3 regions of the Serratia plymuthica genome follow, and region 2 is predicted to be linked to each of the others. Evidence: predicted binding sites of a transcription regulator. Region 2 holds the regulator's gene; each other region holds the start of a gene.

What was found. The regulator PhoB, encoded in region 2, activates phosphate uptake and scavenging genes when phosphate is short. The targets are predictions, from matches to a motif close to CTGTCATAAAACTGNCNNAT.
Region 1: a site for PhoB is predicted at 1,816-1,835, ahead of pitA (inorganic phosphate transporter PitA). Genes of this name have one in related genera too.
Region 3: a site for PhoB is predicted at 3,395-3,414, ahead of phoA (alkaline phosphatase). Genes of this name have one in related genera too.

What each region holds. Positions count from the first base shown of each region.
Region 1 covers NZ_CP068771.1:3,748,718-3,759,276, forward strand. Annotated here, with positions in the region: gene uspB (universal stress protein UspB) at 1-232, shown strand, start outside; gene pitA (inorganic phosphate transporter PitA) at 308-1,810, opposite strand; gene JK621_RS17460 (NAD(P)/FAD-dependent oxidoreductase) at 2,172-3,377, shown strand; gene JK621_RS17465 (transcriptional regulator) at 3,580-4,458, opposite strand; gene JK621_RS17470 (arginase family protein) at 4,749-5,654, shown strand; gene JK621_RS17475 (Lrp/AsnC family transcriptional regulator) at 5,660-6,082, opposite strand; gene ctlX (citrulline utilization hydrolase CtlX) at 6,217-7,143, shown strand; gene JK621_RS17485 (helix-turn-helix transcriptional regulator) at 7,156-7,767, opposite strand; gene JK621_RS17490 (fimbrial protein) at 7,915-8,454, opposite strand; gene JK621_RS17495 (fimbrial protein) at 8,473-9,477, opposite strand; gene JK621_RS17500 (fimbrial protein) at 9,492-10,106, opposite strand; gene JK621_RS17505 (fimbrial biogenesis chaperone) at 10,118-10,559, opposite strand, start outside.
Region 2 covers NZ_CP068771.1:809,299-819,857, forward strand. Annotated here, with positions in the region: gene sbcC (exonuclease subunit SbcC) at 1-2,788, opposite strand, end outside; gene sbcD (exonuclease subunit SbcD) at 2,785-4,017, opposite strand; gene phoB (phosphate response regulator transcription factor PhoB) at 4,242-4,931, shown strand; gene phoR (phosphate regulon sensor histidine kinase PhoR) at 4,956-6,272, shown strand; gene JK621_RS03845 (PstS family phosphate ABC transporter substrate-binding protein) at 6,289-7,227, shown strand; gene JK621_RS03850 (cobalamin-independent methionine synthase II family protein) at 7,439-8,545, shown strand; gene brnQ (branched-chain amino acid transport system II carrier protein) at 9,188-10,507, shown strand.
Region 3 covers NZ_CP068771.1:1,307,430-1,317,988, forward strand. Annotated here, with positions in the region: gene JK621_RS06260 (NAD(P)H-binding protein) at 1-458, opposite strand, end outside; gene JK621_RS06265 (TetR/AcrR family transcriptional regulator) at 555-1,178, shown strand; gene JK621_RS06270 (GNAT family N-acetyltransferase) at 1,185-1,745, opposite strand; gene phoA (alkaline phosphatase) at 1,896-3,323, opposite strand; gene JK621_RS06280 (glutathione S-transferase N-terminal domain-containing protein) at 3,463-4,170, opposite strand; gene JK621_RS06285 (ArsR/SmtB family transcription factor) at 4,234-4,917, opposite strand; gene JK621_RS06290 (antibiotic biosynthesis monooxygenase family protein) at 4,992-5,339, shown strand; gene JK621_RS06295 (AAA family ATPase) at 5,536-6,036, shown strand; gene JK621_RS06300 (hypothetical protein) at 6,130-6,561, opposite strand; gene JK621_RS06305 (MFS transporter) at 6,595-7,902, opposite strand; gene JK621_RS06310 (LysR family transcriptional regulator) at 8,648-9,568, opposite strand; gene JK621_RS06315 (isocitrate lyase/PEP mutase family protein) at 9,660-10,469, shown strand.

The DNA.
Region 1 (10,559 bases), 2.5 Mb from region 2:
CTGCGATCCGCTGTTGTACCAATACGTCGATGGCGGCGGTTTCTTTACGGCCCACGGTCAGCCGAGCAAGCAGTTGCGGCTGGTGCGCTACATTTTCTCGCAGCGCTACGTCGAGCATCACGATCCGGAGTTTATTCGCCGTTGTGAGCGGGTGCGCGGGCAGTTTATGCTGACTTCCGCCCTGTGCGGGCTGGTGGTCGTCAGCCTGCTGGCGCTGATGATCTGGTATTAAACCGGGCGGTTTCCCTCAGCTACGGGCAAAAAAAAGGCGGCCACAACGGGCCGCCTTTCTCATGGAACAAGCTGCTTAGATAACCTTAAGCGCCAGCCAGTACAGTGAACCGGAAAGCAGAATCGAAATCGGCAGGGTCAGTAACCAGGCCAACAGGATGTTCTTCACGGTTTTGCTCTGTACGCCGCCGCCGTCCACGATCATCGTCCCGGCTACCGCCGAAGAGAGTACGTGGGTGGTGGAAACCGGCATACCGGTGTAGCTGGCCACGCCGATCGACAAGGCCGCGGTCATCTGAGCCGACACGCCCTGAGCGTAGGTCATGCCCTTCTTACCGATTTTCTCGCCGATGGTGGTGGCAACGCGCTTCCAGCCAACCATGGTGCCGAGTGACAGCGCCAGAGCAACCGCAACGATGATCCACAGCGGTGCATACTCAACGGTTTGCAGCAGATCCTGACGCAGGTTCTTCAGGAAACGCTGGTCCGCGGCGGAGGTTTCCGGCAGTTTGGCGACCTTGTCTGCGGTATCCGTTACGCACATCAGCAGGCGACGCAGATGGCTGCGCTGTTCTACCGTCAGTTGATCGTAACTTTGCAGATTGTTCAGCAGGCCCTGCGTCAGCTCAATCGCCGGCATGGCGCGGGAACTGTCACAGTGGAACTCGGTCGGCTTATTCGGCGAAACCTCATCCTCCGGGCTTGGCACCAGCGGCGTCAGGGACACCACGTGTGACAGGGCATCGCCGTGCTGCTGGTAATATTGCTGCAAGTGGGTCACGGCATCGCGCGTACGGGTGATGTCATAACCGGTTGCATTCATATTGACCACGAAACCGGCCGGCGCAACGCCGATCAGCACCAGCATGATAAGGCCGATGCCTTTCTGGCCGTCGTTGGCGCCGTGCGAGAAGCTGACGCCGATAGCCGACAGGATCAGTGCGATACGGGTCCAGAACGGCGGCTTGCGTTTGCCGTCGACCTTTTCGCGTTCCGCAGGGGTCATGTGGATACGCTGGCGTTTCTTGTTGCCGCTCCAATAGCGGCGCAAGGCAAACACCATCAGCCCGGCGACCATCATGCCGACCAGCGGCGAGATGAGCAATGACAGGAAAATACCGATCATTTTCGGGACGTTAAGCGCATCCACCACCGAGGTGTGGGTCATCAGTGCATTGGTTAAACCAACACCGATAATTGCGCCAATCAGCGTATGGGAACTGGAGGCCGGCAGACCGAAATACCAGGTGCCGAGGTTCCAGATAATCGCCGCCAGCAGCATGGAGAAGACCATGGCTAATCCGTGCGCTGAACTGACGTTCAACAACAGATCGGTAGGCAACAGGTGAACAATGGCGTAAGCAACACTCAAACCACCGAGCATAACGCCAAGAAAGTTGAACAAGCCCGCCATCACGACCGCAAGTTGCGAGCGCATGGCACGGGTATAGATTACTGTAGCGACCGCATTGGCCGTATCATGAAAGCCGTTGATGGCTTCATAAAACAACACGAACAACAATGCGAGAATTAACATCAGGCCGGTATGGAAATCCAGGCCTGCGAACAAATGCAGCATAAGCGTTACGCCAGTTTGTGGACATGAACGCCGCGCATTATCCGTGACAACCGGGGCCGGGGAAAAGGAAAATATGACGTTTTTTTGATTTGGATATGACGAAACGATGGCGCTGGCATGACAAAGATATGAAATATCAGAACCTTATGCTGATAAGCGTGCTGTAATATTTTCTTACTATGGCGTTGACGGCGTCATGGCTTTACAATCTGCCGCCGTAAAGTTGTCGGTTACCGGTAGCGAAACGGCGTAATATGGCGGCCTTTTGTCGCGATTGTGGTTTTTTACACCCAAAATAATTGGCGTTGCAGCAAGGCAGTTGCAGCTTCAGGTATGAAGGGATATTCAGAAAGAGGCGCAGGTGGAACAGTTTGATGTCGTGGTAATAGGTGCGGGCGCAGCGGGTATGTTTTGCGCCGCGCAGGCGGGGCAACTCGGTTGTCGGGTGCTGCTGCTCGATAACGGCAAAAAACCGGGACGCAAAATCCTGATGTCCGGCGGTGGACGCTGTAACTTTACTAATATGTACACCGAACCGGCCGCCTACCTGTCGAACAACCCGCATTTCTGTAAATCGGCGCTGGCGCGCTATACCCAGTGGGATTTTATCGATCTGATTAACCGCTACGGCATCGCCTACCACGAGAAAACGCTGGGGCAGCTGTTTTGCGATGACTCGGCGCAGCAGGTGGTCGAGCTGCTGGTTAAAGAGTGCGAACTGGGCCAGGTGACGACGCGCCTGCGCAGTGAAGTGCTGGGCGTGGAAAAAACCGAAGGCGGTTTCGAACTGGCGCTCAACGGTGAGAAAGTGAGTGCTCGCTCACTTGTGGTGGCCAGCGGCGGGCTTTCCATGCCGGGGTTGGGCGCGTCGCCGTTCGGCTATAAGCTGGCGGAGCAATTTGGCCTCAAGGTGTTGCCGACTCGCGCCGCGCTGGTGCCTTTTACCCTGCATAAACCGCTGCTGGAACACCTGCAAACGCTGTCCGGCGTCTCTGTGCCGGCGGTGATCACCGCCGAAAACGGCGTCAGCTTCCGCGAAAGCATTCTGTTTACCCATCGCGGCCTGTCCGGCCCGGCGGTATTGCAGCTTTCCAGCTACTGGCAGCCCGGTGAGTTTGTGAGCGTTAACTTACTTCCTGCGCTTGATCTGGCGGGCTTCCTCAATGAACAACGCCAGGCTCACCCTAATCAAAGCCTGAAGAATACTCTTGCGCTGCACTTGCCGAAACGCCTGGTGGAGTGCCTGCAGACGCTGGGGCAATTGCCGGAAGCCACGCTGAAACAGTTAAACCCGACGCAGCAGGCTGCATTGGTGGAAACATTACAAAACTGGCGTGTACAGCCCAATGGCACCGAAGGCTACCGCACGGCGGAAGTGACACTCGGCGGTGTAGATACCAAAGAACTCTCTTCCAAGACCATGGAAGCTGCCAAGGTGCCAGGTTTGTACTTTATCGGTGAAGTGGTGGATGTGACAGGGTGGCTGGGCGGTTATAACTTCCAGTGGGCCTGGAGCTCGGCCTGGGCTTGCGCTCAGGCGCTGGCGGCGCAGGGGCAGCAAGGCTGATTGTTACTCCGCAGCCGGTAGGTATTGGCATCATGCCGTTAATGAATGGCGCGGAGTATCTACTGCCCCCGTGGCGTCGTCGCCGACACCAACTTCCGCAGTCATACTCATCGGGCCGGTGACAAGCGATCCGCAGGCGCAGGGGGTCGGGAGGATGCTGTGAGGCCCGGGGGTATCAGAAGGTTTCGGTCAGCGAGCGATTTCAGGGCACCAATGTTCGGCCCAGAGTGACTATTTCACACCACTGCTTTTTATAGTTCCACCTTGGATTGTCCATTCCCAGGGAGTAAATCATCTTTACGCCTTTTTGATTGCATAATTCTTTTGCCAACTTGATGTTCATATACATAAGAACACTCCCTGTGCTGAGGCTCGCATAGGTTTGGTCAACGCCACCATTATGGCAATCAAAGAAAATCCACTCCCTGCATTCTGCTTTAAATACCAGGTCGTAAGCGCAAGGCTTGCCATTTATCAACAATACATAACCAAATAGCAGGTGGCGTAATTTACTAAAGACCGCCAACAGGGCTTCCTCAGAATAACACTCTAATGTATCCCCCCATCTTTTTTTGAAAAGCGAGATATAAATATCAGACAGCTCCCTATCGGAAAAATTGTCAATTGACAAGCATTCCCCACCGCTACTTATGAATTTATCAAACTCCGCTAATCTTTTTTTATGCGTTTTTTTGGAAAAATCATCTTTGACCAGGCATGTCTTTCTTTTTAACTTTTCCCAATGAATGCAGTTATAAAAATCCCCTTTATGATAAGAAGATAACTGTTTGGTTTTAAAAGGCATAACAATCTTGCCGCTGCCTTTTTTAATCGGAATGATGATGTCGTCAAAAGAAAAGGGATATCCACTTACCTTAAGCGAAAGATTACCCTTTAGAGAAAAGGCCGCAGATATAACCGAGCCTTTTTTCGTGTAACGATAGAATTCAGGAAAAACAAGCCGCTGACTCAAGAAGTCCAGCACGTCAGGGTGAGTACATACACTTCCCCCAAAGAGAAAATAGGCCTCCCTGTAGGCTTCTGGCGTTGTTGGTTCCCAACCAAACAGTGCTTTTTTCATATATTTTTTTACATTTCTTGTCGAAAACAACAATGTAATGTTACGCAACCAAACGATAGCCAAACGAAAAGTGCATGATTTATGAATAACAGGGAAAATTCCCGACCACTTGTCACTTTTAATGGCGGCAGGTGGCCGGCGGCAGAGATTTGTCTTGAGGGAGGGCGTGGCTTTGTCGCATTCGGGAACCGCCGGGTACAAGGCTACGCGGCAGCCGTAGGCAAAACTCGGGCCCGGCGCAGCCGGATAGACTAAGCTGACTTTTAGAGAGTTTATCCGGGGTATTCGCCATGCATATTATTCTTGCACCTACCAATCTGGGGCTGCGCCCTTTACGGCCGGGCCATGTTCCCGGTACATGGCGAGCGCCGCAGGCGCTGATGGCACATGGCCTGGCGCAAAGGCTGGGGGCGGGGGGCGTCACTGAGTTGCCGCAGCCGACCTATTCGCCGGCGGCGCAGCCCGGTACCCGCATACGTAATGGCCACGCGATTCGCGCCTTTACGATCACGTTGGCCGCAGAGATTGCTGCGGTGCAGGCGCGCGGCGAGTTCCCGCTGGTGGTCGGCGGCGACTGTTCGATTCTGCTGGGGGCGCTGGCCGGTTCGCGCCGTGCGGGGCCGCTTTCGCTGGTGCACATCGACGGGCACAGCGATTTCCGTCATCCCGGCAACTACGATCCGCAGCAGATGCTGGGTGCGGCGGCGGGGATGGATTTGGCGTTGGCGACCGGGCGCGGGGAACCGCTGCTGACTGAATGGCCTGGCGTAACAGGGCCGCTGGTGCCGGAGCGGCAGGTTTTACAGCTGGGCGAGCGTGAGTGCCGGGATGCGGATTTTGCCTGGCCGGATATCAATCAAACGGCAATTGCGCGCATTGACGTCTTCGCCGCCAATCGGATGGGCAAAGCGGAAATTGTGCGGCAAATCGAACAGATGCTGGCCACCGAGCCGGAATGGCGCTTTTGGCTGCATCTGGATGTGGACGTGCTCGACCAAACCATTATGCCGGCGGTGGATTCCCCCGGCAGCCCCGGTATCGATCGCCTCTGGCTGGAAAATATCGTGGCGCGCTTGCTGCAAAATCCGTTGTGCTGCGGCATGACGCTGTCGGTATTCGACCCCGAGCTCGATCCCGACGGCCGATACGCGGCGCTGATAATGGAAATGCTGGAGGCGATGTTCCGCTCCCGCTGACGGCGTTATGCCTTGTGCGTCGACAACTGGATGCTGGTTTCGGTGTTGGAAATGCCGGCGATGCGCCGGATACGCCCCAGAATCTTATCGAAACTCTCCAGGCTGTCGGTACGGATCTCCAGCAGAATGTCCCACTTGCCGTTGGTGGTGTGCAGGGTGAACACCGCCGGTTCGCCGCGCAGCTGTTGCAACACGCTTTGCGCCTTGGTGCCTTCCACCGCCACGCACATCCAGGCGCGAATGCGGTTATGTTCCACGCCAGGCTTCACGCGAACGGTGTAGCCGGTAATGATCCCTTGCGCTTCCAGCGCCTCGATTCTTTTTTGCACCGTAGCGCGTGAAACCCGAACCTTGTTGGCTATCTCGGTCACCGAGCTGCGGGCGTTTTCGCGCAGCAGCGCGAGGATCTGGCGATCGGTATCATTCATGGTGGCAAGGTGTCGGCTGGCGGTGGCGATTTGTAAAAATATAGAGCAATTTAGTCATTTTTCACACTGCCTGGCGCCAAATTGATTTTCCATAATAGGGGCGCGTCATTCCCCCGATCCCTGTGAGAAATATCATGCAAACCACCCAATCCGTTTTGATGATCCGGCCTTCCGGTTTTGCCGCGAATAAACAGACCCAGCACAGCAATTTTTTTCAGAAGGCCACGCAGCGCCATCAACATCACGAGGCCGGGGCATTGATCGCCTTTAACGGTTACGTTGTTGCTCTGCAACAGGCCGGTGTCGACGTGAGGGTGATGGATGATATCGACGGGCAGGAAACGCCGGACGCATTGTTTCCCAATAACTGGATTGCGCTGCTGGGCGACGGCAGCCTGTTCACTTTCCCGATGGAAGCGGAAAACCGACGACGGGAACGCCGTCAGGATATTATCGCGCAGCTCGCCAATGATTTCGTGATTGAACGACGTATTGATCTTTCCGCCCACGAACGGGCCGGGCGTTTTCTGGAGGGCACAGGTTCATTGATCCTGGATCACCCTAACAGGTTGGCTTATTCCTGTCTGTCGTCACGCAGCTCTCCAGAAGTGGGGCGCGAATTTGAGCGCCATTCCGGCTACAAAATCGTCTGGTTCGACGCCGTAGATCGCCATAATCGGCCGATTTATCACACCAACGTGATGATGAGCGTCGGCGAGCGCTACGCCATTCTCTGCCTGGAAAGCCTGCGTAACCCGGAGCAAAAGCGCGCGCTGATCGCCAGCCTGCAAGGTAGCGGCAAAACCCTGATTGACGTCAGCTACGCTCAGATGGAGGCGTTCGCCTGCAACGTGCTGGAGCTGCGCGCCCAAGACGGCAGCCCGGTTTACGCCATGTCGACCCGCGCCTGGGCCAGTTTTACGCCGCCGCAGCAGGCGCTGATTGGCGGTTACGCCCGGCTGGCGCTGGGGGAACTCGATATTATCGAAGATCTCGGCGGCGGCGGCGCGCGCTGTATGCTGGCGGAGATCTTTCTGCCAAAGAAACGCGCTCTGGCCTGAGCCTGCGCCGTTTCAGTTCAGCCCCATCTGATTGAGCAGCATTTTGTTCAGTTCGGTATTTTTGCGCACGTTCAATTTACGCATTGCCGAACGCTTGTGGGCGCTGATGGTCTTCTGGCTGCGGTGCAGCATCCCGGCGATGGTGCAGGCGGACATGCCGGTGCTCATCAGCTTCAGCACCTTCTTTTCGCAGCTGCTCAGGGCGGAGATGCGGCACTGCCGGCATTTCCAGATGGCGCCGGCGTGCAGCGCCACCCAGGGGTGCCGGCAAAAGCGTTCCAGCGCCATGTGGAGCTTGTGGCGAACGGTAGCGGCATCGTCGCGTCGGTTAATGCTGAACAACGCCGGATGGGCGTGCAGATAACGGGTGTCGCGATCGTCCAGGATCAGCACGATCATTTGCCGATGGCGCGGCGTCTGGTACGGACTTTGGTAGCAACTGGCGCAGCCGCATTGGTCTTCCAGCGTGTGGAACACGATCTCGATCGGCTCCAGGTTGCGCAATTCGTGCAGATGCCCGCGGCGGCTGTGATTCAGGTCATGCAGATACTCTTGCAGCAGTTGCCGTAACCCCTGTTGATAAAAATTATCGCTGCCCAGCAGGGTGAACCGAATATTAAGCATAGTTACTCCTTAAAACGCGCATCGTGCGGGAACCGTCGGCGAGCCCGACGACCCCCCCAGAAAATCAAGGTAATGGCACGCCGCCAGCCTGAATAACCCGGCCGTTTTGTCGTTGGATATCATCACTGCTTCCTGAAACGCCCGGCCTTATTGGTAAGCCAGCACAAAATTGGCTACCGAGCTGAATTCACCCTCGGTAATGGTTTTATTCTGTATCGCGCTGGGGTGGCCCTGCACATAGGCGGTGAAATTCAACACAGTGGCGCCGTCCTGCAATGCCACTGCGCTGGTGGCCTGATTCAACTCAATATCGGCGCCCTTGCTGTCGAACAGCGCGATGGCGGCGCCGTTGGTGCCGTTATTGATCGCCAGTTTGCCCGGCAGTTCGTGGTCTTCGGTGCCGCTGAAGGTGACATTGACGGATTTGAACACCGCCGTTTTGCAGTCGGTCAGTTTGATGTTGAACGGCACCGGATTGCTGTGGCCATAGCGGTACAGGGTTTTGACGATCACGGTATCCATCTCCACCACCTGATCGGCCGATTGCGGTTCGATATTGCACGGCCGGCTCACCACGGTACCGTGGAACTGCAGTGGTGAACCGATCAGTTCGGTATCCGCCGGCGCCGGCAACGCCGTAAACAATAGGGGCGTGCAACTGAGCATCGCTAAAGCGCGTAAACGCATGGTCTGTTTCTCCCTGGGTTACTCGAAGGCCGCCACAATGGTGGCCGAGGCGTTGAATTCCCCTTCCGCGATGTCCTTGCCGCCGTTGGCCAGCGGCGCGGCAACCAGGTTCCAGCTGCCGCCGTTACCGATATTCGGCACCGGGTAAAACTCATTCGGGATCACCAACTGACCCTTATGTTTGATCTCGATGCCGAGATCGGTTTTATCGGTTTTAAACGCGTTATTGGTGAAGGGCGCCGGGCTGCCGGAGACCGCCAGTTTGATATTCAGGGTGCCGTCCTCAAAGCTGCCGCCTTCGCACTGAAAGCGCACCGGAATGCTTTGCGGATAGCTTGCGCCGTTCAGGTTGCTGCCGCTGATTTCCCCAAATTCGACGTTGATCAGTTGGCCTTCATTCACCACGCATTTATCCGGCACGTACAGAATGGCGGATTGAATAAACACCTGCGCCATAGGGTTAGGGCCGAAACCTGCGTCGGTCGACCCCAGGCGGCCATACATCTCGATGATTTGCCGGTCGTTAATCTGCACGCCATTGATGATTTTTTTGCGCACCCGGAAGGTGACTTTGCCCCGGGAACCGCTTTCGTAGTTGTTGATTTGCACGTAGGGCGGGTTGCATGAATGTTGGTTCAACTCGTTGGATACATTGTAAAAAGGCACAGTGACGTAGGCCCTTTTATTGCCGGCGATCCACACCTCGGCTTTTAAATCCAGGTAATCATTCAGTTTTAAATAACCGTTGCCGAACTCGGAGGGGGGCAGCGCCGAATCCGACTTATAAAAGTGCGGGCTGGTCGGAATACGGGTATCGCAATAGGCCTTGCCGGTATATTGGCCGCCTAATGAATAGGTAAATTCTTTGGTGAAGCCCACCTGATTGGTGATGTTGGTTTCATTCAGGTCGATATAGAACTGTTTTGCCCCGCCGTCCGGCGTCACGTAGCCATTTGCCCAGACGGCAGGCGCCGCCAGCGCGAACGCCAACGGCAGGCAATAGGTAAGGTATTGGTTTTTCATCGCGTTTGTGAACCTCACAGGTAAATCACCTGAATGTGCGCCACGCCGGAAAACCCGGCCGCCATCACCGCCCGCTGCGTTGACTCCAGGCTGGCGCTGAACCACAGCGTGTTGCTGCCGGGTTGCAGAATGTAGGGCCGGCTCTGTTGGTTAAGTGACAGCGCACGCCCCTGTTGGTCCTGCAAACGCAGGCCGATGCCTTGCACGCCGCCGTTGAGTTTCAGCAAGTCCGGATTATTCACATCGCTGTCGCCGAGAAACACCAGCGTCGCGGCCTGCTCGCCCTGTAAATAGAGCTGCCCGGCATCGCCGTTGCGTTGTCCGGCGGGGTTATCCGCCAGCGCTTTGGCCCCCAACAGGCAGTTGCGGAAGGCGAGACGAAAGCGCACCGGCGCGCTCCGATCGCCGGCATTCTGGAAGTCACGCGCGTTAACCTCGCCCAAATCGATGGCCTGGTCCTGGCTGTCCGGCGTCAGGCTGCAAGGGGAACTGAGCAGGCCGCCGAAAAAGCTGAGGGTGCCGGTAGTGCCTTCAATCACGTCGAGCGGCGTTGCCGCCGCCGCGCTGCCGCTAAGCAGCAGTGCGCCGAACAGCAAGGGCCGCAGGCGGCCGCCGGTGAATTCAGCCATGCGGTATCTCCTTATTTTTTGGTATCGGGCACGACATGGCAGACGCTGCCGCTGCAGGCGAAGCGCAGCTCGGGGTGGCCGCCGTAGTCATTGATGTAGGTGACGACAAAGCTGTTCAGGCCGTTGTCGCGCAGCTTCACGCTTTCGCTGGATTTCGGTTTCAGCATCACCGGCTGGAAGTCACCGAGCGCGCCGCCGCCCTGTTTCTGCGGCTGGCGGGTCATGCCGGTCAGAGTGATGTAAAACGGCGTGGGGTTTTCGATGGTGAACCCGCCGGCGCTTTTACTGAACACCAGCTTCTCCTGCCACACTTCGCCTTTTGGCGCGACGATGGCTTTCGGCCGGTAAAACAGCTTGATCTGGGTCTGCAGCGCCAGCTGCATCACGTTGGTTTTGCTGCTCTTCGGCGGGATTTCACGCAGGTTGAAATAGAACACCGATTCGCGATCCTGC
Region 2 (10,559 bases):
ATTTATCGCCTTCTTTGGAGCCGATCAGCTGATTGAGGTAGCTCCAGTCATCGTACTGCTGCTGGCTCTGGCTGATTTGCTCAAACAGCGATTGCTGATTGAGGCGGCGTGCGGCGTCGCTTTCCACTTGGTTGCGCACTTCGCCCTGGCGCAATTGCAAGGTTTTCAACTGCTGCGCAAGCACCTCCAGGCTCTGGCTCAGGGCTTGTGCGTCGGTCTGGGCTTCATCCACCTCCTCCGGGCGCTGTTGCCACTGTTGTTCCAGCGTCTGAACCGCTTGTGCCAGCAGGGCGCTGGCCTCCACCTGCCGCTGGTGCAACCGTTCTTTATGCTGCTGCAATTGCCGGCGTTGTGCGTCATCCAACAGCGCGGCGCTGAATGCGGCTTCGTCGCTGAATTCGCTGGCGGCCAGTGCTTCCAGCCAGGTTTGTTCTGCCTGTTGCAACCTCTCGCTCAGCCGTTGCTGCTGTTGTTGCAAGCCGGCAAGCTGGCCGGCCAGGCGATCGCGCTGCTCCTGAGCTTTCTGCCATTGTTCCGCCGCCTGATGGCTGGCCTGCTCGCAGGCGGCCTGTTGGGCACGCAGCTGTTCGCGCACCTGCGGAATGTGTTGTTCGCCAAACAGCGCCAGCCGCTGCGCGCGGTGTTCGCCGAGGGTTTTCTCGCCCTCTTGCCACTGCTGTTGCAGACGCTGTTGTTGCAACTGCGCGTCGGCGTGGTTTTTTTCCAGCAGGGTAAAGCGTTCGTCCAGCAACGCGTGTTGCTGTTGTGCTTGCTGCTGCCGTGCCTGCAGTTCGGCCAGCGCATCTTTCGCCTGCTGTACCGCCTGTGCTGCCTGTTCGTGCTGCGCCAGCCATTGCTGGCCCTGGCGTTCTTCGTTGTCGCAGGCATTCAGCCACTGGCTCAGGCGCTCGGCATCGTGCAGATCGAAATCAAACGCCAGCGGCGCGCTGAGGCTTTGCCACTGTTGGCGCTGGGCGGCGAGTTGCTGCTCGTCCTGCGCTATTTGCTGTTGTTGGCGCTGTTGCTGTTCCTTCAGGCTTTCGCAACGGGTGCGCAGTTCGGTGCCCTGAGTGTACAGCGCCTCGGTTTTGACGCGCATTTCCGCCAGGCGCAATGCCGTCTCGGAGGGTTTTACCGCCTGATATTGCTCAACGGCCGGATGGCTGGCGGAGCCGCACAGCGGGCAGGGCTCGCCGCTTTGCAACAGCGCGCGCTCGGCTTCCAGGCTGACGATGCGCTTTTCCAGCTCAAGGGCTTTTTCCACGTCCAACTGATGCGCTTTTTGCTGCTTGTAGTGCCGCCGCGTTTCTTCCAGTTGTTGCTCATGTTCGCCAAGCTGTGCCTGACGGGCGGTAAACTCTTTGCGCTGTTGTTCGAGCCGCTCATTGGTTTGGCGGAACAGCGAGGAGAGGGTGAACAGTTGCTGGCGTGCCGGGCGCAGTTCGGCCAACGCGGCCTGACGCTGGCGCAGCGCCGCCAGCGGTGACTGCGCTTCCAGCGCATTTTGCTGTTGTTGCCGTGCCATCAGCGCTGCGGTAAGGCCGTTAAGCGTCTCCTGATGCTGCCCGGCCTGCGCGGTCAGTTGGCTGCGTTGAACGTTTAACTGCTCCAGATCCGTTTTCTGCTGATGGCACTGGCGGGCGGCGTTGTCGCACGCCTGCTGCAATTCCGTCTGCGTTTTTTGCAACTGGGCAATCTGGTGGTCGAGCGGGACGACCTGCTCGTCGATCAGCCGCTGCTGAGTCTGCTGGCGTTCGGCCTGCGCCTGCTGCTCGGCGCGCGCTTTTTCCACCGCCTGCTGCAATGGCGCCATCTGCGCAAGCTGATGCTCCTGCTGCTGCGCCATTTGGGCGATCTGCTGTTGCAGCGCCTGCTGCTCGCTGCGGCAGCGGTGACGATCGTTATGCAGCGGCCGCAATTTCTCCGCCGGTTCGCTGCGCGCCAACTGCTGCAACTGCGGTTCGGCCGCCGCCAGCTCCTGTTGCACGACGGCCAACTGGCGTTGGTATTCCTGCTGCCGGTGCTGCGTTTGCTGCCACTGTTGCAGCCAGTTCAGTGCCTGTTGCTGTTGCCGGGCCTGCTCGCTGAGGGCGGTTTCCTGCGCGCTCAGCTCAACCAACTGGTTCTCCAGTTGCTGACGCTGTTCGTCATTCAGCAGTTCAATGCCGCTGGCGCGTTGATGCAAGGCGTCCAGATCGGCTTTAGCCTGTTTGTGCTGCTCGAAAACCCGTTCGGAAAGCTGGCCGTAAATCTCGGTGCCGGTCAGCTCTTCCAGCAGTTCGGCCCGGTCATTGGCATCGGCATTGAGGAAGGCGGCGAATTGCCCCTGAGACAGCATCATCGATTTGGTGAAGCGGCCGAAATCCAGCCCGGTGATTGCGGCGGTCAAATCCAGCTTGTCGCGGACTTTATCCGCCAGGATTTTACCGTCTTCACGCAGTGCCAGTTCCACCTTTGGCGCTTGCAGGTTGCCGTCCGGCGCGTTTTTGGCGCGGCGCTGGCTCCAGAAGGCGCGGTAGCCGACGCCCTTGACCTCAAATTCGACCTCCGCCAGCGATTCGGCGGTGTGGCGCGTCATCAGCTCATTTTGGCTGGGCGTCACGTTAAGGCGCGGTGTCTGGTGGTACAGCGCCAGACAGATGGCATCCAGCAGGGTGGTTTTGCCCGCGCCGGTTGGCCCGGTGATGGCGAACAGCCCATTGCTGGCAAAAGGCTCAGCGGTGAAATCGATCTTCCACTCGCCCTGCAATGAATTGAGGTTTTTCAGCCGCAGGCTCAGGATTTTCATTGGGTCGGCTCCTCGTCGTTGTGCCGTACGGCCTCGACCACCTGATGGAACATTTGGCGCATCCGCTGTTGGCGGGGCTCTGTGATTTCCGTCTCTTGCGCCAGCCGCCGCTCGAAGACCTCATCGACGCTCAGTTCATTGAGCGTTTCCTTGTCCTGCTGTTCAATGGCCTGGCGGCGCTGCTCTTTACTGCGGCGCAGCAATACCACCTCCACCGGCAGTTGATCCGCCAGCAGCTGGATACGGCGTTGAATGTCGCTGAGATAGTCTTGCGTGGCCACTTCGATATCCAGCCACACCGGCAGTTCCCCCCGATAATCGGCGAACTGCCGCAATTGTTGTTCGATCTGCGCCAAATCGCCCTTGATGAGTTGCATCGGTTGGAAACTGGGGATATCCAGTGCGGTGACCTGTTGCAGGGCGCCTTCGGCGAAATCCACCATAAACACGCTTTTGGGTTTGCCCAGCTCATCGAAACTGAGCGGGATAGGCGAACCGCTGTAGCGGATATGCTCGGATTTGGCGACGTTTTGCGCCCGGTGAATATGCCCCAACGCAATGTAATCGGCCGGCGGAAACGCCTGCGCCGGGAAGGCATCCAGCGTGCCGATGTAAATATCGCGCACCGAATCGGAGGTGGTAACCCCCACGGTGGTCAGGTGGCCGGTGGCAACGATAGGCAGCGCCAGACCGAGCGCGTCGCGACGCGCGCAGGCTGCCTGGTAAAGCTGCCGGTAGTGTTCCGCAATCGCCTCTTGCAGCGCCTGCTGTTTTTGCCCACCCGATTCGCCGGCGCGGCTGGTGAGCAGGTCACGCGGGCGCAGGAACGGGATGGCGCACAGCACCGCACCCGGTTGGCCGTCGCGTTGGTTCAGGACCAGGATTTGCTGTTCGATTTCAGTCTGCGCGTTGGCGATCACGGTCGTATTCAGGCAGGAAAGCAATTCACGCGATTCATTCAGGGTTGCCACGGAGTCGTGGTTACCGCCCAGCACCACCAGCTGGCAACCGGTGCGCTGCAGCTCGACCACAAAGCGGTTATACAGCTCGCGGGCATAGCTTGGCGGCGAGCCGGTGTCGAACAGATCCCCGGCGACGATCAGCGCATCCACTCGTTGCTGCTCTATTTGCTCGATCAGCCAGCGTAAAAAAGCCTGGTGCTCGGCGGCGCGGCTTTTGGTGAAAAAGTACTGGCCAAGATGCCAGTCAGAGGTGTGGATCAGGCGCATGACACTCCCGGGGCGATAAGCTGATGGCGGTGATTATAAAGGGGGCAGACTCTCCTGTCGTGACGCAATGATTATGACAACTGAATGATTTTTCTTTGAAGCTGGAAATAATCGCTATGCTTACTGGCTATAACAGGCTGTTTTTTTCATAAAAGTGTCACAAAACTGACGCATAATGGCGCCCGCAATCAACTGTGATCGCTAACACATTGGCAGGATTGACGATGGCAAGACGCATACTGGTGGTGGAAGACGAAGCGCCGATCCGTGAGATGGTGTGCTTTGTGTTGGAACAGAATGGTTACCAACCGTTGGAAGCCGAGGATTATGACAGCGCCGTGACGCGCCTGTCTGAGCCGTTCCCTGATTTGGTGTTGCTCGACTGGATGTTACCCGGCGGTTCCGGTATCCAGTTTATCAAACACATGAAGCGCGAGGCGCTGACCCGCGATATTCCGGTGATGATGCTGACGGCGCGCGGTGAAGAAGAAGACCGGGTGCGCGGTCTGGAAGTGGGTGCGGACGATTACATTACCAAGCCGTTCTCGCCGAAAGAGCTGGTGGCGCGCATCAAGGCGGTAATGCGCCGCATTTCACCGATGGCGGTGGAAGAAGTGATTGAAATGCAAGGGCTGAGCCTGGACCCTTCGTCACACCGCGTAATGGCTAATGAACAGGCGCTGGATATGGGGCCGACCGAGTTCAAACTGCTGCATTTCTTTATGACCCATCCGGAACGTGTTTATAGCCGCGAACAGTTGCTTAATCACGTTTGGGGCACTAACGTTTATGTGGAAGACCGCACCGTTGACGTGCATATCCGCCGGCTCCGTAAGGCGTTAGAGACCACTGGTCATGACAAAATGGTTCAAACCGTTCGGGGCACCGGCTACCGATTCTCAACGCGTTACTGATCGCGTCGCGCTGGAGAATATGCTGTGCTAGAACGCCTTTCCTGGAAGAGGCTGGCCCTGGAGCTGGCTCTTTTCTGTTTACCTGCCTTGTTGCTGGGGCTGATTTTCGGCTATCTGCCCTGGCTGCTGCTGGCCGCCGTGCTGGCGGCGCTGGTATGGAATTTCTACAACCAACTCAAACTTTCCCACTGGTTGTGGGTCGATCGCAGCATGACGCCGCCGCCCGGGCGCTGGAGCTGGGAACCGCTGTTTTACGGCCTGTACCAGATGCAGCAGCGCAACCGTCGTCGTCGTCGTGAACTGGCGTTGTTGATCAAACGCTTTCGCAGCGGCGCGGAATCGCTGCCCGATGCGGTGGTGATGACCACCGTTGAAGGCAATATCTTCTGGTGCAATGGGCTGGCGCAACATCTGCTGGGATTCCGTTGGCCGGAAGACAACGGCCAACACATCCTTAACCTGCTGCGTTACCCGGAGTTCAGCCACTATCTGCAACGGCAGGAGTTCACCCGGCCGCTGACGCTGCAACTCAATAACGAGCACTACGTCGAGTTCCGCGTGATGCCCTATTCGGAAGGGCAACTGTTGATGGTGGCGCGCGACGTCACCCAAATGCGCCAGCTGGAAGGCGCGCGCCGCAACTTCTTCGCCAACGTCAGCCATGAGCTGCGTACCCCGCTGACGGTATTGCAGGGCTACCTGGAGATGATGAGCGACGAGGAGCTGGACGGCTCGCTGCGCGGCAAGGCGTTGGGGACCATGCAGGAGCAGACCCGGCGCATGGACGGGCTGGTCAAACAGCTGCTGACGCTGTCGCGCATTGAGGCGGCACCTAACGTCGATATGAACGAGCGGGTCGATATTCCGCTGATGCTGCGGGTGTTGCAGCGTGAGGCGCAGTCGCTGAGTGGCGGCAACCACGAGATTAGCTTCCGGGTGAATGAGCAGCTCAAGGTGTTCGGCAACGATGACCAACTGCGCAGCGCTGTGTCGAATCTGGTGTATAACGCCGTCAATCATACGCCGAAGGGCACCAATATTGAGGTGAGCTGGCAACAGACGCCAAACGGCGCGCAGTTCCAGGTCAGCGACAACGGGCCGGGCATCGCCGCCGAACATATTCCGCGCCTGACCGAGCGTTTCTACCGCGTCGATAAAGCCCGTTCACGCCAGACCGGCGGCAGCGGGCTGGGGTTGGCGATCGTCAAGCATGCGCTCAGCCACCACGATGCGCGGCTGGAGATCCTCAGCGAGCAGGGGATCGGCACCCGTTTCATCTTTACCTTGCCTAACCGGTTGATTGTTCCTGCAGCTTTATCAGAGAATGCGGTGAAAAATTAACGCGCGAGAGGCTGGCATGATCCGAATTACCCGATGGTTGTTGCTGTGCCTGGCGCTGCTGGCGAGCCGCGGCGCACTGGCGCAGCCGGACGGGATGCTGTCCGGCAACCTGTCGAGCGTCGGCTCAGATACGCTGGCGAACCTGATGGCGCTGTGGGCGCAGGACTTCAGTCAGCACTACCCTAACGTCAATCTGCAGATCCAGGCCGCCGGTTCTTCAACCGCACCTACCGCGTTGGCGGCGGGGGCGGCGCAGCTTGGGCCAATGAGCAGGCCGATGAAGGCGGCGGAAGTGTCGGCGTTCGAACATCGCTATGGCTATGCGCCGCTGGCCGTGCCGGTCGCGGTAGATGCGCTGGTGGTGCTGGTGCATCAGGACAATCCGTTGCGTGGCCTGAACCTGCAGCAGCTCGATCGCATTTTCTCCGCCACTAGGCGCTGCGGCGAAAGCCGGCCGCTGACGCGTTGGGGTGAACTGGGGCTGACCGGCAATTGGCAACAGCGCGATCTGCAGCGTTTCGGGCGAAATTCCGCCTCCGGCACCTACGGCTACTTCAAACTGCGCGCGCTGTGCGGCGGCGACTTTATGCCGCGGGTCAATGAGCTGCCCGGTTCGGCCTCGGTGGTGCAGGCGGTGGCCGGTTCGCTGAACAGCATTGGCTATGCCAGCATCGGCTTTCGCGCCAGCGGCGTGCGCCTGCTGCCGCTGGCTGAGTCGGGCGAAAACTATGTTTTCCCCAATGATACCAACGTGCGCAACGGCAGCTATCCGTTGTCGCGCTACCTGTACATTTACATCAACAAGGCTCCCGACCAACCGCTGGAGCCGCTGACCGCCGCCTTTCTCGATCGCGTCTTGTCCGATGACGGGCAAAAACGGGTCAGCCATGACGGTTACTTGCCGTTGCCACCCGACACGCTGCGTAAAACCCGCCTGGCGCTGGGCCTGAAATAACCTGCCTCCGGACGTTGCACGGCGTCCAACATGAATTTCTCTCAACGCCAATGAAAATTCTTCCATTGCCGCCCGGCAATCGGCATGACAGGATGCCTCTCAATAAGTGTTTAGACGTCTGGATGTCCATTATAACCTGACGTAATAGTTCACACTGTCAATCATTGAAGCAAAGAGGCCCGATCCTTTGCCTGTCACCGGGAGTTTAAATATGTGCGATTGCAACCATGCTTTTCACGCTGACGTTGTCGGCAGTCTGTTGCGCCCTGCGGCGCTGAAAACCGCTCGCCAGCAATTCCAGCAGGGTGAAATCGATGCCGCCCGGCTGCGGGCGGTTGAGGACGAGCAGATTCGTCTGGCGGTGGCAAAACAGAAAGACCTCGGTTTGGCGGTGGTGACGGACGGCGAATTCCGCCGCGCGTGGTGGCATTTCGACTTCCTGGAAGGGCTGGACGGCGTGGAAGGTTATGATGCGGAGCAGGGGATCCAGTTCAACGGCGTGCAAACCCGGGCGCGCAGCATCAAGGTGGTCGGCAAATTGGGTTTTAACCCCCAGCACCCGATGCTGGCGGATTTTCGTTTCCTGAAGGCGACGGCCGGCGATGCGGTGCCGAAAATGACCATTCCCAGCCCGAGCGTGCTGCACTTCCGCGGCGGGCGCAAGGCGATCGACAGCCAGGTTTACCCGGATCTGAAAGCCTATTTTGACGATTTGGCGCAGACCTACCGCGATGCGATCAAGGCGTTTTATGATGCCGGTTGCCGCTACCTGCAACTGGATGACACCGTCTGGGCTTATCTGTGCTCGGACGATCAACGGCGGCAGATCCGCGAGCGCGGCGAGGATCCGGATCGTCTGGCGAAGATTTATGCCGACGTGCTGAACACCGCGATCGCCGGCAAGCCGGACGATCTGACTATCGGTTTGCACGTGTGTCGCGGTAATTTCCGCTCTACCTGGATCTCCGAAGGTGGCTACGAGCCAGTGGCGGAAATCCTGTTCGGCCAGGTGAATATCGACGCTTTCTTCCTGGAGTACGATAACGAGCGCTCCGGTGGTTTCGAGCCGCTGCGCTTTATCAAACCCGGTAAACAGCAGGTGGTGCTGGGCTTGATCACCACCAAAAACGGCGAGCTGGAGGATCGGGAACAGGTGAAGCAGCGCCTCGAGGAGGCCGCGCAGTTTGTCGATCGCCGCCAACTGTGCCTCAGTACCCAGTGCGGATTTGCCTCGACCGAAGAGGGCAATAGCCTGAGCGAACAGCAGCAGTGGAATAAACTGCAAAGCGTGGTGAATATTGCCCGAGAGGTTTGGTAAGTCCCGAGAACCCGTTCAGACCGCGCGGAAACCGACCTTTTATTGGCGTTTTCGCGCGGTCTTACGCCAGATGTTTCACGGTTTGTGAATGCGTCGCTTAAAAATGATACAAATCATGTAGTGTATATTTATTGATAGCCAATATGATCGACTGGTGACAAAAGATTATCTGGTCGATAGCTCTGGTTTTTGTCGCACGCCTTGCCTTTCAACGCTATAAACGTTTAACTTAGCCCCCGTTGTCGGACTAAACCTCCATTTTACCCGTCATGCTTGAAGCTGCCTCTGTGTTGGCTGCGCTCACTTACCCGAACCACTTACCTCAGTAAGCCTATCGGATAAGCGCCTTTGCCGTCGCGTTACTCGGCAAAGCCTCGCCCCCTTGGGGCCAGCGCCAGCGCTGTTCGACAAAACCCGTGGTTTTGTTGTGATGCAACTCCAATTATCTTGGGTATATAACTTATAAAACTCTGCCCAACATCATGAGTGGTCTATTTCGAATAAGGACAAAACGCCGGACGTCATGCGTTTTTTGCTCTTATTGATCTCGCGATGAAAGGGTAAGCCGACAACCGGGTGGGGGCGTTAGGTCACCACGATATCGGGTACTTTTTTTCATTTGAACAGGCAACACGACATCTTATGAGTCATCGTTTAACGTCAAAAGATATTATGGCACTGGGTTTTATGACCTTTGCCTTATTTGTCGGCGCCGGGAACATCATTTTCCCGCCAATGGTCGGTTTACAGTCCGGTGAGCACGTCTGGACCGCTGCAATCGGCTTTCTGATCACCGCAGTCGGTTTGCCGGTGATAACCGTGATCGCTCTGGCGCGCGTTGGCGGCGGTATCGACGCCCTTAGCACGCCGATTGGCCGCAGCGCCGGTTTGCTGCTGGCGACGGTCTGTTATCTGGCGGTTGGCCCGCTGTTCGCCACCCCGCGTACCGCGACCGTGTCCTTTGAAGTGGGTATTGCGCCGCTGACCGGTGACGGCGCCATGCCGCTGTTTATCTACAGCCTGGTGTATTTCGCACTGGTCATCGGCATTTCACTGTATCCGGGCCGCCTGCTCGATACCGTGGGCCACGTGCTGGCTCCGCTGAAAATCGTTGCGCTCGGCGCACTCGGTATTGCCGCGCTGGTTTGGCCCGCGGGCACGCCTATTCCGGCGACCGACATTTATCAGCACGTTCCTTTCTCTTCCGGCTTCGTCAACGGCTATCTGACCATGGATACGCTGGGCGCGCTGGTGTTCGGCATCGTCATCGTCAACGCTGCGCGTTCCCGCGGCGTGAAAGATGCCGGCCTGCTGACGCGTTACACCATTTTGGCCGGCCTGATCGCCGGCGTGGGCCTGACGCTGGTTTATCTGAGCCTGTTCAAGCTGGGCTCCGGCAGCGGCGTGCTGGTGCCGGACGCGACCAACGGCGCGGTGATCCTGCACGCTTATGTGCAAAACACCTTCGGCGGGTTGGGCAGCTTCTTCCTGGCGGCGCTGATCTTCATCGCCTGTATGGTGACTGCGGTAGGCCTGACCTGTGCCTGCGCCGAGTTCTTCGCTCAGTACCTGCCGTTTTCTTATAAGACGCTGGTGTTTATTTTGGGCCTGTTCTCGATGGTGGTTTCCAACCTGGGCCTGAGCCATCTGATCCAGATCTCTATCCCGGTGCTGACCGCGATTTACCCGCCGTGTATCGTGCTGGTGGTATTGAGCTTCACCCTGCGTTGGTGGAACAGCGCGACGCGCATCGTGGCGCCGGTGATGCTGGTCAGCCTGTTGTTTGGTATCCTTGACGCGGTGAAAGCGTCCACCTTCCAGCACCTGTTGCCGGAGTGGACCAATCACCTGCCATTGGCTGCGCAGGGGCTGGCATGGTTGTCGCCTTCTCTGCTGATGCTGGTGTTGGTCGCGATTTATGACCGGGTGTGTACGCGTTCTGAAGTGACCGCGCACCAATAATTCCCCGGCTTAGTCTAGGGCCACGGACTTGTCCGTGGCTTTTTTACGTTTA
Region 3 (10,559 bases), 500 kb from region 2:
ATTTCGCCCGGCGGCAAATAAACCGTGCCGTTCAGCAGCTCATCGAGAATAAAGCTTTCGCTGAAATTTTGCATAAACCAGCTGGCGCGCAATATCGTCCAGTCCGCGCCGCTACGCGCTACCACTTCCTCTGCCTGGCGTGCTTCGTCTTCTCCGCGCCCGCTGAGCAATACGATCTTTTGCACGCCACCCGTGGCCGCCTGTCGGCAAAAACGTTCAATGGTGTCGATGGCGCCCGGCACCGCCAGGTCGGGCTGGAAACTGAGATACACCTTTTTCACATCCTGTAAGGCCGGTTGCCAGCTGCCGCTGTCTTCCCAGTCAAAAGGAATGGCGGCGCCACGATGGCCGGGGCGTACGGCCACGCCTTGCTGTTGCAAACGTGCCGCTACACGGCTGCCGGTTTTACCGGTAGCCCCTAAAACCAGTATCGGTGAGGTCTTATCGCTGTTGTCCATCGTTCGTCTCCAAATGTGAGTAATGCTCATGTTTTGTAAATATGATAAACCCTCGTATTATTGTCAAGGTAGTTTTTGGTTCAAAGGACGATGCTGATGAATGACAAGCAAAAAAATCCGCCCGCGTTGCGGCGTAAACCCAGCCAGACGCGGAGCCGCGAGAAGGTGGCGCTGATCCTGGATTGCGCCACCGCGCTGATAGCCCAGCAGGGCAGCGATGCGATGCGCATGAGCGAAGTGGCGCAAAATGCCGGTATTTCCATTGGGGCGCTGTATCAGTACTTTCCGGACAAGACCGCTATCGTGCGCGTGCTGGCACAGCGTTATAACCAGGAAGCGCGCGAATGCATTGAGCAGTGTTTAACTCAGGTACAAGACTTTCCTCGACTGATCGAGGCTTTTGGCTGCCTGATTGACGAATATTATGCCCTGTTTATGGCCGAACCCGTCATGCGGGATATCTGGGCGGCGACGCAGGCCAACAAAACGCTGCGCGAAGAAGAGGTGGCGGAAAGCAGGTTGAACGGTGCATTGCTGGCGGCGGCGATACGGCGCTTGCGGCCGCAGGCGGATCCCGTTGCGGTTGAAAATGCCGCTTTTCTGCTGATGCACCTGGGGGAAGCGACGATGCGCCTGGCGGTCAGTACCGGCCCCGACGAGGGCCGCGAACTGGTGGAGAGCTATAAGCAAATGGCGGCGAAGGTGCTGGCAGATGCCTAGAACGCGCTACGGCAGCCTGCGCTGCCACTCTTCGTTCAATAAGGCGTAAATAAACTCGTCGCCCCATTCGCCGTTGAAACGGTCGTTTTGCCGCAGGTGCGCCTCTTTGCGCAGGCCCAGCCGCTCGACCACGCCGATCGAGCCCTGATTGGCGGCATCGAGCCGGGCAAAGATGCGGTGGCAACCTACTTCGCCGAACCCGCGATCGAGCACCGCACGCACCGCCTCTGCGGCATAGCCTTTACCGGCGTAGGCCGGGTTGAAGATATAACCGATCTCTCCTTGCAATGCCGCGCGGTTGGCCAGTTTCAGCAGTACTTCGCCGATCAGTTCCCCGCTGTCTCGCAAGGTGACCGCACAATAAAAAATATCGCCATCCTCACTGAAGCGCGAAGCCACCGCCTGGGCAAGCAGCGCTTCCAGCTGAGCGTCGCTCGGCGTGGGGGCGTACAGATAGCGATAAACCTCCGGCAGGCGGTGATAAGCCGCGTAGGCGCCGAGATCGGCAAGGGTAAAGCGGCGTAGCCGCAGGCGTTCGGTGGTCAATGGCAGGCTAATCAACTTCAAGGGTTCATCCTTTCATCTGGGCGCGTTGGCGCGAAGTGAAGACGCAAGGGGGAATATAGCCGTTAATCGATCATTTTTAACCTGTTAGAGCCGCTTCTCCCCCTGATATTCAGGAGGAGAAGGGACAGCGCGAGCTACCTGGCAACCAACTTACTTAATCGCCATGGCGTCACGCATGGTGTAGAACAGGTCGGTCTGATCGGTCAGGCCCACGATGTTGGCGGCATGCGGACCGTAGGCGGCAACGCGCAACTGGGTGCCGGTGTGTCCCTGAGAGCCTTCTTCCGAATTGCCATAGCTGATGGTCATTGGCGCACCATCTTTGGTGGTCAGCGTTTGCGTCAGGCCTGGGGCTTTGGCATCGACGGCAATAATCTGGCTGGAGTGGGCGTGGTCGGCGGTGACGATCACCAGGGTGTTGCCGTCGGCGCGGGCGAAGGCCAGCGCTTTCTGTACCGCTTCATCCAGATCGACCGTCTCGCCGAACTGGCCGCACGGGTTGGCCTCATGGTCCTGCTTGTCGATCGATGCGCCTTCCACCTGCAAGAAGAAACCGTTCTGCTGGTTTTTCAGCAGGTCTATCGCTTTTTCGGTCATTGCCGCCAGCGTCGGAATGTCGGCCGTACGTGCCGGGTTGTTCTCGCAGGTGACCGCCGGTTGGTCGATATTACCGTGATGCGAGGCTTTCGGGCCCTGCCAGCGCACCGGCATATTGCCGGCGGCAAACAGCCCGAGCAGCGGTTTTTGCTGATTGGCTACGCTGATGGCATTCAGGCCGTCGAGGTTTTCCACCCACTGATAACCCAGTGCGGTTGCCTGGTCTTTCAATGATTTTCCCTGCCATTCGCCGCTTTTCGCCAGCTGATTAAAGGATTTCGCTCCACCGCCCAGCGAGACGTCGGCGCGGGTTTTGAGCAATTGCTCGGTGATCGAGCCACGGCCGCCATTCTCCAGCGCGTTGGTGGCGCATTTTTCGCTGGTTTCTTCCGGGCCGTAACATTTGCGAGAGGTGACATGCGAAACCTGAGCGGCCGGCGTGGCGTCCTGCAGCTCGGCGGTGGAGACGTTGCCGGTGGCTTTACCCGCCGCCTTGGCGATTTCCAGCAGCGTCGGCTGGTCCTTGCCGTTGACGTCAACGCCCAGCGCGCCGTTATAGGTTTTTACGCCGGTTGACCATGCGGTCGCCGAGGCGGCGGAATCCGTCACGTAATCCGGTTTGTGGGTTTTCTTGTCCAGCGAGTAATGGGTGTATTGGCCGGTCAGCGGCAGGGCGTCAATGCCTTTGAAATAGCCGCCCGCGCCTTCTGCGTAGTTGCGCGCCGAGGTGATTTCGGAATCGCCCATGCCGTCGCCGATCAGCAAAATCACGTTTTTGACCGTTTTGTCAGACAGCGAGGCTTTCAGCGCGGCGGTTTGATCGCCGCTCAGACGGCGTGCGCCGCCCGGCTCCGCGATGTTACCGCGCGCCGCGCGCTCGGAAAAACCGACGGTATTGGCCGGTGTTTCATCGGCGAAGGCGGTGGAACAAAGCAGGGCGGATAACACGGCGCCGGCGATCAAAGAAACGGGCTGCAGCATGGGAAAGCTCCTTGTCGTAATAATAAAACATAAATAGCATCATTTTGTTACGCAGGGAGAGTAGTGCAGAGGTGTGACATTTTTATGACGATAAGCGGGGGCGAAAATGGGATAGCCGGCGGCTATCCCAGGCAATAAATTATTCGTTACGCGCGGGAATATTCAGGCCGCGTTGTACTGCCGGGCGCGCCAAACCGCGCTCCAGCCACTGCCCCACCCGTGGGAAACTGTCGAATTCCACCAGTTCGCGCGCCTCGTAGAAACCGATCAGGTTGCGCACCCAGCCCAGCAGCGAAATGTCGGCGATGGTGTAGTCCTCGCCCATGATCCAGTCGCGGCCTTCGAGGCGGCTTTCCAGCACGCCGAGCAGGCGTTTGGATTCATTTTTATAACGCTCCAGCGGGCGTTTATCTTCGTATTCACGCCCGGCGAAGCGGTGGAAGAAGCCGAGCTGGCCGAACATCGGGCCGACCGCGGCCATCTGGAAAAATACCCACTGGATGGTTTCGTAGCTCTGCGCAGGATCCTGCGGCAGGAATTGACCGCTTTTCTCCGCCAGATACAGCAGAATGGCGCCGGATTCGAACAGCGGCAGCGGCTTGCCGCCTGGGCCATCGGGATCGATAATCGACGGGATTTTACCGTTCGGGTTCAGCGACAGAAATTCCGGCGTCCAGGTTTCATTCTTGCCGATATCGATCAGATGCGCTTCATACGGCAGGCCGATTTCCTCCAGCATGATGGAGACTTTTACGCCGTTAGGCGTTGGCAGCGAGTAAAGCTGCAGCCGTTCCGGGTGCTGTGCCGGCCACAATTTGGTGATGGGGAATTGGGTTTGATCGAGCATGAAGAGTCCTCGGGTTGACGGTTTGCCTATTGAGTATTGCACCAAAGCTAACGTGTTGCGGGGTTAAACCGTGAGGTCAAAATGTGCTTTCAGCGCATTCTTGCCGGCGGCGGTGAGCTGCAGCTCGCGGCTATCGAGCCGGCGCCTTATCCAGCCGCGCGCGATAAAAGCGTTCAGCACCGCTGCGCCAAGTGCGCCGCCAAGGTGAGCCTTGCGCTCGCTCCAGTCCAGGCAGCCGCAGGCGAAGCGCCGTCGTGAAGGCGCAGGCGTGCAGTCGACGCCCAACCGCGTCAGGGCCGTCCGCCCCGCGTCGCTCAGCCGGTAGTCTTCATCGCCCGCCAGCCAGGCCAACTGATGCAAACGGTCATGCAGTCTTACCGCCACTTCACCGGCCATATGATCGTAGCAGGTACGGGCGAATTGCAGCGAGGTGGGGGCCGTGCTTTTCACCGTCGGCCGTTCGACGCCGGCCAGTGCCATCAGCGTTTCCAGCGCATCGGCCACCGGCTGCCCCGCCAGGCGGAAATAGCGATAGCGCCCCTGTTTGACGCAGGCGATCAACCTCTGTTCCTGCAAGCGCGCCAAATGCCCGCTGGCGGTAGAGGCGGCGACGTCCACGGCGGCGCTGAGCTCGGTGGCGGTATAGGCGCGCCCGTCCATCAGCAGGCACAACATGCGCGCACGAGTGCGGTCGGCGATAGCGGCGGTCAGTGCCGCCAGGCGATCTTCAATATCGATGTCATTCATAATTCGAGATTAGGCGAAGTATGGCTGTAGGTCCAGCGTCAGGATAGGGGCAATCTTCCTGACAGGAGTTTCCTATGATTGCCGTTATTTTTGAACTGCAGGCCGCCGACGGGCAGCGCGAAACCTATCTTAAGCTGGCGGCAGAGCTAAAGCCGCTGTTGGCGGAGATTGACGGATTTATCTCCATCGAACGCTTTCAAAGCCTGGCCGATCCGCAGCGGTTACTGTCGCTGTCCTTCTGGCGGGATGAGGAGGCGGTAAAACAGTGGCGCAATCTCGAGCAGCACCGGGCTGCGCAGGCGCGTGGCCGCCATGATGTGCTGGCGCAGTATCGCCTGCGGGTAGCTGAGGTGGTGCGCGACTATGGTTTGGAGCAGCGCGATCAAGTGCCGCAGGACAGCTGCGGCTATCACGCAGATTGATGCAAAGCCGGTTTTGCCGTTGACAGCACTCCCGATTTTATTCTATTGATAGTGGATGAACAAAAACCGGCTTGTATTCGCGCAGATTATTATCACCATTCTCAGAGTGGTGGGATAGCGCGTCTCTTTCAAGCCAAAACCCGCCAGTAAGGCGGGGCAATCTCTCCTCCTGCTGGCCATCACCCAGGAGGACGTCATGGAAAATCACCCCCAGGCTGTTTTACATCTGATGTGCGGCAAAGCCGGCTCAGGCAAGTCAACGTTGGCAAACCGCTTGTCGCAGCAGCCACACACGCTGTTGATTGTTGAGGACAGCTGGCTGGCGACGCTGTATGAACAACAGATGGCCGGGTTGCAGGATTACGTCCGCTATTCGGCCCGGCTGCGGCAGGCGTTGAGTGAACACATCGTACAGCTGCTGCGTCATGGGCTGTCGGTGGTGCTCGATTTTCCGATGAACACGCCGGTAAGCCGTCTTTGGGCCAGACAATTGGCGGACGCCGCCGGTGTTGGCCATTGTCTGCATTTTCTGGACGTCAGCGATGTGCAATGCAAGAGCCGGATAAAACTGAGAAACGAGCAGGGCGATCATCCTTTCGTGCTAAGCGAAGACACCTTCGATCTGCTTACCCGCTACTTTGTTTCCCCTGCTGAGGAAGAGCGGCTGACCGTGGTCAGATACGCCGATCATGCCTGAGCCAGCCGTTTGAGCGATGTGGTTTCAAACGCGCTATCGACAGCGACCCGCTCTGCGGTGCAGAGCGGGTGTTATTCCCGCGTTAACGGAAAGCTATGCCAACGCGTTCCAACGCTGCGCAAGCCCCAGCAGATGAACCAGGCCCAGGCAGAGACAAATCAACGAACTTATGACGATGAATCCGTGACTGCGGCCGGTATTGCGCAACGCCAGGGGGCCGGCAACGCCGCGCAACAGATAGATAAACGTGATGAGGCACAACGCGGGGCGCAGCAACGGCAGCGGCGCAATAATGCCGGCACCGGCCAAAGCGTACAGTGCCCAGATAAACAGCACCAGGGCGATACCTGCGGTCACGATGGCCGGAAATTTCTTGCCGGCTTCGGAAGCGCGGATAAAGCGATCGCCGGCGCCGCACAGGCGATATCCGCGCGGCCCCGCCTTGATCACCCAAATATGCACCAGGGCCGCAGTGGCGCTCAGTCCTGCGCCCGTCAGTAATGCCAAATTATAAGGGGTATCCATACTTCTTTTCGCTCCAGGAATAGGACTATTGCGTCAGTTTTTGTGCCGCTCCTTGAACACCCTGGTGGCAATCAGGCTGATAGTCAGCATGCCGGTGACATACCAGGCCGGTGCCATAGGATTGCCGCTGACGTCCAGCAGCCAGGTGACGACCAGCTGCGCCGACCCGCCAAACAGCGTAACGCCGAAGGCATAAATCATCGAGGTGCCGGTAGCGCGTACCTGGCGCGGTAGCGCAGAGACGATCAGCATGGTGCTAGACAGCATATTGATCCCTAAAGCGCCGATCAGCAAGATGCGAAAGAGGATTGCCAGCCACAGATAGTGTGTGGCGCCCAGGAACCAGAATGTGGGATAAATCAGTATCAGGGAGGCAAAGATAGAGAAAAGCAGCGGCCTTTTGTAGTTTTGTACCCGATCGACATAACGGCCGGCGAAATAAACGGCGACGATTTGCACCACGGAGGCAATGCAACTGAAGAGATAGGCGGTCGGCGCGGCAATATGATAGGTCTGCATCATATAGGTCGGCATATACAGCAGCACAATATAAACCATCACGGTGCCGGACATGATGATCAGCATCCCCAGCAGCAGGTCCTTAAAGTGATTGCGCAGCACATCCCAGACCGGGTTGACCGGCGGACGTTCTTGATCCATAACCTCGCCGTTATAGGTTTCTTCCAGGTGTCTACGGATATACACGCCGACGGGAATAATCAGCAGGCCGATGATGAAAGGCACGCGCCAGCCCCAGGAATAGAGGGCTTCTTCCGGCAGAAAATAGGTCAACAGCAGCCCGAAAGAGGCGCCGAGCAAAGCGCTGATACCCTGGCTGATCGCCTGCCAACTGACAAAGAACCCGCGCTGATTGGCTCCGGCCGACTCCAGAAGCAGGGTGGTTGCCGACCCTACTTCACCGCCGGCGGCAAAGCCCTGAATTAAGCGCCCGGCCACGATCAGCATCGGCGCGAAAATGCCAATTTGCGCATGAGTGGGGGCAAAGGCGATCAGCGCGGTGCCGACGCCCATCAGGACAATGGTCATTAACATCGCAGCCTTACGGCCGACCCGATCGGCGTAGGCACCCAACACCATGCTGCCTAGCGGACGCATAATAAAACCAACGCCAAACACGGCCACCGACATTAATAAAGAACCGTAGGCCGTATCGCTGGGGAAATACAGTTTTCCGATAATGGCAGCGAAGAAGCTGTAAACGGTAAAGTCGAAAATCTCCAGTCCATTACCGAGACTGGCACCCAAGATGATTTTATAATTTATCGTTTTCTTGTCGATCGTCCGTTTCTCGGATAATCCGTTTTCAACAGTGTTCGTCATTATCTCTATCTCTCTCGATGGGTGGCATGTTTTTATTGTTAAAGTTTCACCAGTGATACCTGAGGGATGCTGTTTGTTGCGTTCACACTATTGCAACCTCTTGTTTACATATACTTGTATGTACAATTATATGCAATACAGGTTTCTCGTGGCGTAAAACCGGATAATAATCAACTTAATTAATTGTTTATTAAATAGTTTGTTTTGTGTCTGGTCAGGGTGTTACCCCTGACTGATTGACGATTTAGTGACCTGCCACACACAAAGGATCCGATTCCTTGTGGGTTTTAAGAGGTGAATCACAATTTTAATCGTAGAGTGGGATCTAGGGTGATGAGGTTCTGCCGTAGCAATAAAAATGGCTACTCGACCTGAAGGAGAGAGTAAAGGCAACGCATTTACTTAATCTACGGGAATAATGGTTTATCACCCGCAGGCTGAGGTTATTTTTTTGTTGAGATGTTTAACGTAAATATTGTCTCTCTCTATCGCTCAGGTGATAAATTCGATGATTTTTTAGGCCTGTCTGTGAGTGATTAATATTTTGTGTAAATTTAATTTATTTAAATAATCGTAGTGGTGAATACAAATGTGTTTTCGCGCGCGCAGGCAGGGATACGCGTCATCCAGGATATTAAGGCGTCTCGAACCAGGCTTGCTGTGCCCCGATGCCGGTACAGGCTTTGTGCCCGTCATGCAAAAGGCGGGGCTATCGAAGGTTGTGGCCAAGCCCCGCTGATTTTTCTTAAACTGCTGTTTTGTGCGTTTGCAGGCAAGGTTCCTGTTGCCATCTCAGGGTCAGGAAATCGACTAACGCCCGCGCTGCCGGCCCCACCGGCCCCGGCGGGTAAACGGAATAAACCCCGGTTTCTCTCCCTGTCCATTGCGGCAGCAGTTGCACCAATTCCCCCAAACGTATCGATTCGGCCATCGTCACGGCGGAATGAAATGCGATGCCTTGGCCGTCGATACAAAATTGTTTGACCGCATCGCCATTATCCGCCCGCATTCGGCCCTTGGGCTGAAACATTATTTCTCCCTGGGGCCCGAACAGGCGCCAGTTCTCGCCGTCGTGGCTCGCCGTCGAGACCAGGCATTGATGCTGCCGCAGTTCCTCAAGCGTTGTCGGTATGCCGTGCCGTTGCAGATAATGCGGTGAGGCGACCAGGATCCGCCGGTTGTCGAGCAGCTTGCGTGCCACCAGGCTTGAATCCGGTAGCCGGCCAATGCGAATAGCGACTGCCACGCGTTCCGCAACAATGTCGACATAACGATCGGTCATCAGCAGGTCTATTCGCAGTTGGGGATACTGCGTCATAAATGCCGCCAGATGCGGCGCGACGTGCAGGCGGCCAAACGACAGCGACGTGCTGACACGCAACGTTCCCTGTGGCTGGCTTTGCTCATCGCGCATTCGCTCATAGGCCATTCTCAATTGTTCCAGGGCGGCGCTGCAGTCCGTGAAGTAGCGCTGGCCGGCGTCGGTCAGCGACATCGCCCGGGTGGTGCGGTTGATAAGCAACATATCAACCTGTTGTTCAAGCTTTTTGACCAGGCGACTGACGGCAGAAGGCGTCATATTCAGCGCTTGTGCCGCTCTGACGAAGCTCTGATGTTCTGCCACGGCGACAAAGGCTTTTACCAGTTGCAGGGAAGGCTCTTCCATTCGTTCTCCTGGGGAATGAATGTCTGAAATTTGTGGCTATTATCATCCAAATTGGCAGTGGTTAGAATGGGTTTTTTATCGGGAGAACCTTATGGATACTCACAATAACGCCGTCGTTTTTGCCAATCTGCACCGCCAGCCACACCCATTGCGCCTGCCCAATGCCTGGGACGCCGGCAGCGCATTGTTGATTGAAAGCCTCGGCGCCGCAGCGATCGCCACGACCAGCGCCGGTGTCGCATGGTCGCTGGGCTATCGCGATGGCGACAGGTTGCCGTTAGCCCCGCATCTGGCGAGCATTGCGGCGATCGCGCGCGTCATTAAAGTGCCGCTCAGCGTGGATATCGAAAGTGGCTACCCGGATGAGGAAGGCAGCCTGGAAAGCCGGGTGGCGCGCTTTATTGACGCCGGTGCGGTGGGCGTCAATATTCAGGATGGGGCGGATTCGCCGCAGATCTTGTGCGAGAAAATCACCCAGGTGCGCAATGTCGCGGAGCGCATGGGGGTTAAACTTTATATCAATGCGCGCACGGACGTTTATGCGCGCAGCCTGGTCCCTGCCGCCATGCGCGTCAGTGAAACGCTGAGTCGAGCCAAGAGCTACCACGAGGCGGGGGCTGATGGGTTGTTTGTTTTGGGCGTGACGGATCCGGAAGAGATCCGTAAAATTGCCGGCCAAACCGATCTGCTGCTTAATGTGATCGCCTGGCCCGGTCTTTTGCCGGCGGAGCAACTTGCCGCGCTTGGCGTACGTCGGGTGAGCGTCGGCTCATGGATCCCGCAAAGCCTGTGGACGCACACCGCCAGATTGGCGGCAGGTTTTCTGGCCGATGGCAGTTCCGAACCGCTGTTCGGTGACGCAGCGCCTTACTCGCGCATCAACGGCTGTTTTCCCGATTAACGAGTCAGCTTGCCGGATGGGGGATTATCGCATTCGGCATGTTGGTGGGCGGGGCGGTTCCTTACCCGGCCAATCGCCGCACCTTTGCTC